2 linked regions of the Pseudoduganella albidiflava genome follow. The protein of the gene in region 1 interacts with the protein of each later gene in a pairwise test. Links are inferred from orthologs where the notes say so. Each region holds a gene or a part of one and is shown in the gene's direction. Other genes may lie near its edges.

Region 1 (6,427 bases):
GGGCGATCGGCATCGTCGGCAGCCGCCGTGCCACGCAGCAGGGCATGGCCAATGCCGGCAATTTCGCGCGCGCATTGTCGGAGGCCGGCTTCACGATCGTGTCCGGTCTCGCGCTGGGCATCGACGCGGCCGCCCACCAGGGCGGCCTGGCGGGCATGGGCTCGACCGTGGCGGTGGTCGGCACCGGCATCGACGTGGTCTATCCGCCATCCAATGCGGCACTGGATGCGCGCATTCGTCAGGCCGGTTGCGTGCTCAGCGAGTTTGCCCTGGGCACGCCGGCGCGCAAGCAGAACTTCCCGATCCGCAACCGCATCATCAGCGGGCTGTCGCGCGGCGTGCTGGTGGTCGAGGCGGCGGAGCAATCGGGGTCGCTGATCACCGCGCGCCTTGCCAACGAGCAGGGGCGCGATGTGTTCGCGATTCCGGGTTCGATCCATGCGAGCCTGGCGAAAGGCTGCCACCGGCTGATACGCGATGGTGCGCGGCTGGTCGAGACGGCGAACGATATCCTGGAAGCATTTGGCATGGAGGCCGTGCGCGGCACCGAAACGCTGCTGGATGAATTGACGCGGGCGGCCGATGTGTTGTTAACGGCATTGACGTACGATCCAGTACCCGCCGATGAACTGGCGGCAAGGCTGAAACTGGATCCGGCTGACACTCAGGCAAGTTTGCTTGCACTAGAGTTAGCAGGTGTTGTGGAACGGCTGCCTGGTGGTGTTTTTCAGCGACTCAAAAGGTGAAAAGCAAGGGTGCGGGTCTTGTGCCGCGTCGATTTATGCTGATAGAGTAGCGCCATGTTCGACATCCTTGTTTATCTCTACGAGACCTATTATCGCCCCGACGCATGCCCCGAACCGGCTGCGTTGGCGAAGAAGTTGTCCGCTGTCGGTTTCGACGACGTGGAGATTTCCGAGGCGCTGGTCTGGCTTAACGACCTGACCGCGATGGCCGGTGAAATGGCCGGCGTCGAACAGGCCGCGACCGCCGCATCGACCGGCACGCGGTTCTATGTGGAAGAAGAACAGGACGTCCTTGGCACGCAAGCCATCGGCTTCATCGCGTTCCTGGAAAGCGCGCGCGTGCTGTCACCGCTGCAACGCGAAATCGTCATCGAGCGCGCGCTCGCGCTCGAAGAGTCGCCCGTGAACCTGGGCAAGCTGAAGATCATCGTCCTGATGCTGCTGTGGAGCCAGGGCAAGGAACCGGACGCGCTGATGTTCGACGACCTGTTCGGTTCGGACGAGGAACAGGCGCCGCGCCTGCTGCACTGAATCTGCTGCACTGAGCCCTGCCGCCCGCCGCGACAAGCGCGAGATGGCACAAGCCCGTGCATCCTGTTTCGTGTCCCGTGTCTCGTATCCCGGCTCATGGTTCATGTTTCATGTTCACGTCTCCTGCAGCCTGACATGTTCATGATGTCTCATGCGTGATGCATCATGCGTGATGCCTCATGCGTGACACGTCTTGCGTCATGCAGCCTGCCTTGTCATCCCGCGTTGTCCATCCAGCGTTGTGCATCCTGTATGTGCAGGCTCGTCACTGATAAGAAGTATCTGGGAAGTATGCTTGCCGGCCGCCTTTGCGGCCGGATTGCATTCGTGCGCGTGCTTGCGGTTTTGCCGCTTGCGCGATTATGATTGGCCCCTTGACAAAAATGCCCGGGGCGAAAAAGTCGGCACGAAGCGTGATGCCCATGTATCATGCGCCTGCCATACCCCGGAGGCCGGCCGACGCGCCGCGCGCGACGCTGGCCCCCGCAGCAACCGAGCAAAAGCAAACCGAGAACAACAATCATGAGCAAAACCCTCATCATCGCCGAGAAGCCTTCTGTCGCGAACGATATCGCGAAGTCGCTTGGCGGCTTCACCAAGCACGATGAGTATTTCGAATCCGAAGAATACGTGCTGTCGTCCGCCGTCGGCCACCTGCTGGAAATCGCGGTGCCGGAAGAGTACGACGTCAAGCGTGGCAAGTGGAGCTTCGCGCACCTGCCGATGATTCCGCCGTACTTCGCGCTCAATCCGATCGCCAAGACGGAAAGCCGCCTCAAGGTGTTGAACAAGCTGATCAAGCGGAAGGACGTTACCGCCCTGATCAACGCATGCGACGCGGGCCGCGAAGGAGAACTGATCTTCCGCCTGATCGCGCAGAACGCCAAGGCCAAGCAGCCGGTCAAGCGCCTGTGGCTGCAGTCGATGACGCCGAGCGCCATCCGCGACGGCTTTGCGCAGTTGCGCAGCGACGAAGAGATGCTGCCGCTGGCGGACGCGGCACGCTGCCGTTCCGAGGCCGACTGGCTGATCGGCATCAACGGCACCCGCGCGATGACGGCATTCAATTCGAAAGAGGGCGGCTTCTACCTGACCACCGTGGGCCGCGTGCAGACGCCCACGCTGTCGATCGTCGTCGAGCGAGACGAGAAGATCAAGAAGTTCGTGCCGCGCGACTATTGGGAAGTGCGCGCCGAGTTCGTGTGCGCCGCCGGCGTCTACGAAGGCCGCTGGCTCGACACGGGCTTCAAGAAGGACGAGAACGATCCCGAGAAACGCGCCGAGCGCCTGTGGAGCAAGGCCGCGGCCGATTCGATCGCGCTGGCGTGCAAGGGCAAGCCCGGCATCGTCAGCGAGGAATCGAAGCCGACCACGTCGATGGCCCCCGCGCTGTTCGACCTGACCAGCCTGCAGCGCGAGGCCAATGGCCGCTTCGGCTTCTCGGCCAAGAACACGCTGGGCCTGGCACAGGCGCTGTACGAGAAGCACAAGGTGCTGACGTATCCGCGTACCGATTCGCGCCACCTGCCGGAAGACTACCTGCCCACCGTGAAGTCCACGCTGGAAGTGGTGAAGCAGAACCCGAACTACCACCAGTTCGCCAAGCAGATCCTGGACAAGGGCTGGGTCAAGCCGAACAAGCGCATCTTCGACAACACCAAGATCTCGGACCACTTCGCGATCATCCCCACCGGCATCGCGCCGAAGGGCCTGTCGGAGCCGGAACAGAAGCTGTACGACCTCGTCACGCGCCGCTTCATGGCCGTGTTCTTCCCGGCCGCCGAATTCCAGGTGACCACCCGCTTCACCGAAGTCTCCGGCCACCAGTTCAAGACCGAGGGCAAGGTGATGACCAACCCCGGCTGGCTGGCCGTGTATGGCAAGGACACCACCGACGACAAGGAAGGCGGCGGCAACCTGGTGCCGGTGGCGAAGGGCGAGAAGGTTCACACCGACAAGGTGAATGCGAACGGCCTCGTGACGAAGCCGCCCGCGCGCTACACGGAAGCCACGCTGCTGTCCGCGATGGAAGGCGCCGGCAAGCTGGTCGATTCGGATGAACTGCGCGATGCGATGGCCGGCAAGGGCCTCGGTACGCCGGCCACGCGGGCGGCGATCATCGAGGGCCTGCTGACGGAGAAATACCTGATCCGCGAGGGCCGCGAACTGATGTCCACCGCGAAGGCATCGCAGCTGATGACGCTGCTGCGCGGCCTCGGTGTCAGCGAACTGACCGCTCCCGAGCTCACCGGCGAGTGGGAGCACAAGCTGTCGCAGATGGAAAAGGGCCGGATCTCGCGCGAGGAGTTCATGCGCGAGATCGCGCAGATGACGCAGATCATCGTCAAGCGCGCCAAGGAATACAACAACGACACGATCCCCGGCGAATACGCGACGCTGGAAACGCCGTGCCCGAACTGCAGCGGCGTGGTCAAGGAAAACTACCGCCGCTTCGCCTGCACCAAGTGCGAATTCTCGATGACGAAAACGCCGGGCAGCCGGCAGTTCGAGATCGCCGAAGTGGAAGAGCTGCTGAAGAACCGCACCATCGGTCCGCTGCAGGGCTTCCGCTCGAAGATGGGCCGGCCGTTCGCCGCGATCCTGCGCATTGCGCGCGACGAGGACATCAACAACTTCAAGCTCGAGTTCGACTTCGGCCAGAACGACGAGGAAGGCGAGGATGGCGAAGGCGTCGACTTCTCCGGGCAGACGCCGCTGGGCCCGTGCCCGAAGTGCAATGCCGGTGTCTATGAGATGGGCCTGGCCTATGTGTGCGAGCACAGCGTGGCAAAGCCGAAGACCTGCGACTTCCGCAGCGGCCGCATCATCCTCCAGCAGGAGATCCTGCCGGAGCAGATGGCCAAGTTGCTGAACGAAGGCAAGACCGACCTGCTGCCCGGCTTCATCTCGCAGCGCACGCGCCGGCCGTTCAAGGCGTTCCTTGTGCGCGGCAAGGATGGCAAGATCAGCTTCGAGTTCGAGCCGCGCAAGGAAAAGCCGGCCGCGAAGGGCAAGGCAGCCGCCGCCGCACCGGAAGGCGCGGAGGGGCAGGCAGACGAGGCGGCAGTGGTGAAGAAGCCGGCGGCGAAGAAGGCCGCGGCAACGAAGACGGCCGCCACGAAAGCCACGGCCACGAAGGCCACCACGGCCAAGAAGGCCCCGGCGAAAAAGGCGGCGGCGAAGAAAGCCGTGACGACCGAATAAGCGGATCAGCCGGAACAAAAAACGGGGCCACATGTGGCCCCGTTTTCTTATTGCTTCGCGTGCGAGTCAGTTCCAACGCCCCGCACTGCGAATCAGTTCTAACGCCCCGCACTGCGAATCAGTTCTAACGCCCCGCACTGCGAATCAGTTCTAACGCCCCGCACTGCGGGACGTTAGTCCTTCAGGTCCGCGGGGACCTTGCCGCCGTTGGCGGCCAGCTTGTTCATCACCTGGCGGTGCAGCCACACGTTCATCTTCGCCGAATCGCCTGTGTCGCCCGTGTAGTTCAGCTCCTGGGCAAGTTCCTTGCGCGATTGCAGGCTGCTGTCCAGGTCCAGCAGTTTCAGCAGGTCGACGATCGAGGTACGCCAGTTCAGTGGCTGGCCGGCCTGCTGCGCCTTGCCGTTCAGGATCGCTTCCACGTCCACTTCCGACAGTGCAGCCGGCTGTGCCGGCGCGGCTGGCGATTGCGCCGCGGTCGCGGTGGCCGGCGCAGCAGGCGCTGCCTGTGGCTTGGCGGCCGGGGCCGCTGCGGGAGCCGGCGCCTGAGCCGGTTTTTGCTGTGCTACGGCCGGGTGCGACGACGGGAAGATCTTGTGGAAGATATTGCTGAGGATACCCATGTGATGTCTCCTTGAAAGTGGATCAGATGCAAGATGGATCGGTTGCGCAGATCGGTTGGCCCGATCAGTTGCGTCGCTCAGTTGCGTCGCTCAGTGGCGTGAATCAGTGGCGTAAATCAGTTACGGCTGGCTTGCGCGATCTTGCCCAGCACGATCGCCAGCGCGGCGCCGCCCAGGGCCTGCACGAGCTGCGGGTGCTCGGCATAGAAGTCGCCGATGCGGTCGACGATGCCCGGGTTGTGCTGCTCGGCCGTGGTGGCGATTTCCTCCACCTGCTGCGGCGTGATCTTTTCCGCCTGCTCGGGCGTCACCTGCGGCTGGCCGTTCTGGCCGAACAGGTTGCCGATGCTGCCGGCCAGCGCCGTCAGCATGGCCGGGTTGACGTTGCCCAGCAGCTGGTTCAGCATGCCGGCCCGCTGCTGCGGGTCGCTGCGGCCGAACAGCTGGCTGACCATCTGTGCGAATGGCGGGGTCTGGTCGGAGCGGAGTGCTTCGGTGACGCCTTGCGCCACCGCGCCGCGTGGCGCCTGCTGTGCCGCCTGAGGAAAATCCTGCTCCGCGCGGGCGGGGTCGATTGCCCCGCCGAGGTATTGCTGTAACAGATTACCGAGATCGAATCCCATTGCCGGCTCCTGTGTGAAAGTCAGCCGACAGCATAAGCCCATTCGCGGCGCGGGTCTGTTCGCGGACTAACTATTGGTGGCAAAGGCAGCGGCAGGTCAGGGCGGTGCCATGTCCACGGCAATCATGTTGTCGTCCGGCTTCCGGTCGATCAGCTTGTTGTCGGGGTCGATGCCGGCGCGGGCCGGCCGGCCCGAGACCACCAGCGTGACCGTGCTTTCGCGGCGGTCGACCAGCCGGCGTTCGCGCAGCAGCGGCTTGCCATCCTTGTCGTCGATGCCGATATCGATCATGTCGGCCAGCAGCGCATCCTTCTCGGCGCCCAGGCCGTCCGTGCGCAGCTTCGCCGCATGGACCGTCAGGCGCACGTCATAGCGGCCATCCTTGCGGCGCTGCGCGGTGGCCGCCAGCGCGCGGTTGTCGTACAGGACGATGGCATTGAACAGGTCGTCGATCAGGTAGGCCTGCGCGGGCGGTACCACGGCGCGCAGGCCGTCCACCAGCGCCGTCACGCTGGGGTAGGGATCGCCCCGGTAGGCATACTGCCCGAGCAGGCCGCGCAGCACCGTGTTCACGCGCTCCTCGCCGATCACGTCCTGCAACTGGTACATCGCCAGGCTGCCCTTGCGGTAGTGGATATAGTCCTGGTCCTCGTTGTCCGCCAGCGGCAATTCCCGCTTGTTCTCCATCGCCCGGCCATAC
Region 2 (4,613 bases), 2.5 Mb from region 1 along the record:
GCCACGCCCAGCGCCGTGCCCACCACGCCCACCAGCGCGCCCTGCACCATGAACACCTTCATGATCGAACGGGGCGACGCGCCCAGCGTGCGCAGGATGGCGATGTCGGCCTGCTTGTCGGTCACCGTCATCACCAGCGTCGCCACCAGGTTGAACGCGGCCACGGCGATGATCAGCGTGAGGATGATGAACATCATGCGCTTCTGGGTCTGCACGGCGGCAAACCAGTTGGCGTTCAGCTTCGACCAGTCGCGCACCAGCAGGTCGCCCGGCATCGACTGCTTCAGCTGGAAGGCCACCTCGGGCGCCTGGTCCATGTCCTCGATCTTCAGGCGCAGGCCGTAGGGGCCGGCCAGGTTCAGCAGCTGCTGGCCGTCGGCCAGGTGCACGTAGGCCAGCGAGGAGTCGAATTCATTGTGGCCCGCCTCGAAGATGCCGGCCACGGTAAACGTGCGCATGGCCGGCGTGCCGCCCGACAGGCCGCCTTCGGACAGCGCCATCGCCACCTTGCCGCCCACCTTCACGTCCAGCGCCCGGGCCAGCTCGATGCCGAGCACGATGGCCTGTTCGCCCGCCTTCAGGCCGGCCAGGGAGCCCTGCTTCACCTGGCGGGGAATGTCCGATACCTTGCCCTCTTCTTCCGGCAGGATGCCGCGCACGATGGCCGGGCGCAGCACGTCGCCGCCGTGGGCCAGCAGTGCCTGCAGTTCCACGAACGGCGCCGCGCCCTTCACTTCCGGGTTGGCGAACGCGCTGCGCGCCGTGGCATGCCAGTCCGTCATCGGGCCGCCCATCTGGTAGATCTCGATATGCCCCAGCACCGACAGCATGCGCGCCGTGACTTCCTTCTGGAAGCCGTTGTAGACCGACAGGACGATGATCAGCGCCGCCACGCCCAGGCCGATCCCCGCCATCGAGATCGCGGAAATGAAGGAAATGAAGGTGTTGCGGCCGCTGCGGCGCCCGGCGCGCGTGTAGCGCAGCCCGACCTGCCATTCGAACGGCATCTTGTGCGTGAAACTCATGGAGTGGAACCCGGCGAAGAACGCATGGAGAAGATGACTCCTGTGCAAAGTGCGCAGTTTGCCATATAAACAGCATTGCCGGAGATACAGCTGAGCAGCGTAGCCAGGCAGGCGCTGGCGGCCGGGGCGCCGCGGCCGCCGATCTTTTATAATGGCGCATGGCTTCCACGACCCTCGTTCTACCTTTCGGCCTGCCGCCGGCCGAAATGGCGCCGGATCTCGTCCGCGCGCTGCAGGCCCCGGCCCTGGCGACGCTCCTGTCCCGCAATTCCACGCACACGGCGCACGCGTTCGATGCCGACTCGCGGCTGCTGCCGCATGAGGCATGGCTGGCGCATGCGCTGGGCGTGGCCGGCGATCCCGCCGCGCAGCCGGCCGCGCCGTTCGCGCCGGCGGTGATGCGGGGCCTCGGCCTGGCCCCGGATGCCGGCCACTGGTTCCTGTTCCACCCGGTGCACCTGGTGATCGGCACGCACCTGATGATGCCGGACCTGCGCGGCCTGCGCATCGGCGCCGAAGAATCGCGCGCGTTGTTCGACGCCGCGCTGCCGCTGTGCGAGGAACTGGGCAAGACGCTGGTGTACGGCGACGCCCGGACCTGGTTCCTGCGCGCCGACGACTGGGCCGGCCTCGCCACGGCTTCGCCGGATGCCGCCACCGGCGACAACCTGCACCCGTGGCTGCCGTCAGGCGCCGCCGCGCGGGACTTCCGCCGGCTGCTCAACGAGGTGCAGATGCTGTGGCACGCCCATCCGGTGAACGCGGCCCGCGCGCAGCCCGTCAACTCGTTCTGGCTGTGGGCCGGCGCCCCGGCTGCGCAGCCCCGGGTCGGCACGCCACTGGCGACCGCCGCGGCCCCCGCCTGGCTCAATGCGCTGGCCACGCCGGAACTGCGCGATGCCACGTGTGTCCAATGGCTGGCCACGAAGGGCAACGATCGCCTGGCCGTGCTGGGCCACCTGGCCGGCGCCGGGCTGGCCGAAGACTGGCCAGGCTGGCTGGAATCGATGAAACAGCTGGAAGACCAGTGGTTCGCACCGCTGCTGGGCGCGCTGCGTTCCGGCCAGGCGAGCGGCGTGCGCCTGATCCTGACAAACCGGCTGGGCTGGACCGACACGGCCACCACGAAACTGGCGCTGAACAAGTTCTGGCGTACCGAGAACTTTAAAAACCTGCTTGCCTGAGCAAGTTAACAAGCACGATAAAGTTGAATCCATGACCCGTATCACGCACCGCCCCTGCCCGTTCCGCGAATCGGAAATGCTGCGCCAGGGAGGCATCCACCCCGTGCTGGCGCGCCTGTTCGCTTCGCGCGGGCTGACCGATCCGAAAGACCTGTCGTCCGACCTGTCGGCACTGATCCTGCCCTCGGGGCTGCTGCACATCGATGCCGCCGCCGTGTTCCTGGCCGATGCGATCGCCGCCAGCAAGCGCATGGTCATCGTCGCCGACTACGATTGCGACGGCGCCACCGCCTGCGCCGTCGCGCTGCGCGGCCTGCGCGCGATGGGCGCGAATGTCGACTTCATCGTGCCGAACCGCTTCGAATATGGCTATGGCCTGACGCCCGAGATCGTGGCGCTGACGGCGCGCGAGAAAGCGCCGGACATCATCCTCACCGTCGACAACGGCATCGCCAGCATCGAAGGCGTGGAAGAAGCCAGGCGGCGCGGCATCGAAGTGGTCGTCACCGACCACCACCTGCCGGGCGACCGGTTGCCCGACGCGCGCGTGATCGTCAACCCGAACCAGCCGGCCTGCGGCTTCCCGTCGAAGAACCTGGCCGGCGTGGGCGTGGTGTTCTACGTGCTGCTTGCCCTGCGCGCGGAACTGCGCCGCCGCGGGGTGTTCGATGCGCAAACCCAGCCGAAGCTCGATTCGCTGCTCGACCTGGTGGCGCTGGGTACCGTGGCGGACGTGGTGAAGCTGGACACGAACAACCGCATCCTCGTGGCGCAAGGCCTCAAGCGGATGCGCGCCGGCCGCATGCATGCCGGCGTGGCCGCGCTGTTCCGCGTGGCCGGGCGCCAGGCGCGCTGCGCCACGCCATTCGACCTGGGCTTCGCGCTGGGGCCGCGGCTGAACGCGGCGGGCCGCCTGGAAGACATGTCGCTGGGGATCGAATGCCTGGTCACGGACGATGAAGGACGCGCCTGGGCGCTGGCCCAGCAGCTCAACGAGATCAACCTGAAGCGCCGCGAGATCGAGGCCGAGATGCAGGATGCGGCGCTGCTGCACCTGGACGATTTCCAGCCGTCGCGCAGTTCGACGATCTGCGTGTTCGACGATGCCTGGCACCAGGGCGTGATCGGCATCGTTGCCTCGCGCCTGAAGGAAAAGTTCTACCGGCCGACCATCACGTTCGCGCCGGCCGGCGATGGCTGGATCAAGGGTTCCGGCCGCTCGATCGCCGGCTTCCACCTGCGCGACGCGCTCGACCTGGTGTCGAAGCGGGCACCCAGCCTGATCGACAAGTTCGGCGGCCATGCGATGGCGGCTGGCCTGTCGATCCGCGCCGACGCCTTCGAGGCGTTCTCGCAGGCCTTCGAGGCGGTCGGCCAGGCCTGGCTGACGGAACAGCAGCTGGAGCGGGTCATCGAAACGGACGGCCCGCTGGAAGATGCCTATTTCACCACGCAATTCATCGAACTGATGGATGGCATCGTGTGGGGCCAGGGTTTCGCGCCGCCCGTGTTCTGCGATGAATTCCGCGTCGTCAGCCAGCGCATCCTGAAGGACAAGCACCTGAAACTATTACTGGAACGCAATGGCGCGCGCTATGACGCGATCTGGTTCGGCCGCACGGATGCGCTGGGCGAACGGGCCCGCGTGGCGTTCCGGCTCGATGCCAACGAATACAACGGCACCACGCGCGTGCAGTTGATGGTGGAGCACGCCGAACCGGCGTAAGAGCCAGGCTTCGGCCCATACATTCACCCCAACAGCAAAGGGCCAGGGTCAGACCGGCGGGGTGAAGCAGGGGTTTCGCGAGGCATGCTTCGCGCCTGCGGAACGATGCTGGCATGCATGCCAGCATTCCTCCCTGACCCCAGATTTTGCACTTGGGGTGGGCTTGATCAAGCGACTTTGACGTAAAAGCCAAGCTTGCCGCCGCGCCTACTGCCGGGCCGGCCCCGCCGGGTTGCAGACCGGCTCGCCCTTGTCGAACACCACCTTCCACTGGCCGGGCGCCTCCTGGCGCCACACGGAATTGAAGCGCGCGATCAGCCGGCCTTCGGCGTCGTGCACCGGGCCGCTCGAGTAGGCGAGCAGGCCCGACTCCAGCACATCCACGCGGTCCGGGGCCCATGAGAACGGCGCTTTCTGCCCCGTGAAATACTGTTTCCAGAACCCGGCCACTTCGGCCTTGCCCCGCTGCGCCGCGGCCGGACCGTAGAACACGGCGTCGTCGGCCAGGAAGCGCTGGAAGGCGGCGAAATCGCGCCGCGCCATCGAATCGGCGAAGGCCCGCTCGGCGGCGGTGACTTGCGCCGCCAGCGCGGCATTGTCGACGGCGGGACCGCTTGCACAGCCGGACAGGGCCAATGCGGCAAGCAGGATGGTGGCGGCTGGACGTTTCATGGCACC

The links.
Region 2: the proteins of EYF70_RS24550 (region 1) and recJ interact in binary tests that used the Escherichia coli proteins (3 or more experiments, as listed by UniProt). The link is inferred for Pseudoduganella albidiflava from one-to-one orthologs.

The regions. Positions count from the first base shown.
Region 1 is NZ_CP036401.1:5,899,937-5,906,363, reverse strand. What follows is about bases 1,434-4,681. They hold EYF70_RS24550 (DNA topoisomerase III), read left to right. Parts: upstream 1,434-1,799; coding sequence 1,800-4,481; downstream 4,482-4,681. Other genes in these bases: EYF70_RS24545 (DUF3597 domain-containing protein), read right to left, coding at 4,655-4,681. Outside these bases: DNA-processing protein DprA, read left to right, coding at 1-746; EYF70_RS24555 (Smg family protein), read left to right, coding at 801-1,277; more of EYF70_RS24545, read right to left, coding at 4,682-5,104; EYF70_RS24540 (hypothetical protein), read right to left, coding at 5,221-5,727; EYF70_RS24535 (ABC transporter permease/M1 family aminopeptidase), read right to left, coding at 5,824-6,427.
Region 2 is NZ_CP036401.1:3,399,673-3,404,285, forward strand. Bases 1,655-4,587 are described here. They hold recJ (single-stranded-DNA-specific exonuclease RecJ), read left to right. Parts: upstream 1,655-2,240; coding sequence 2,241-3,935; downstream 3,936-4,587. Other genes in these bases: EYF70_RS14100 (hypothetical protein), read left to right, coding at 1,655-2,209; EYF70_RS14110 (YybH family protein), read right to left, coding at 4,143-4,587. Outside these bases: EYF70_RS14095 (lipoprotein-releasing ABC transporter permease subunit), read right to left, coding at 1-1,025; more of EYF70_RS14100, read left to right, coding at 1,184-1,654; more of EYF70_RS14110, read right to left, coding at 4,588-4,607. UniProt on the Escherichia coli protein: Single-stranded-DNA-specific exonuclease.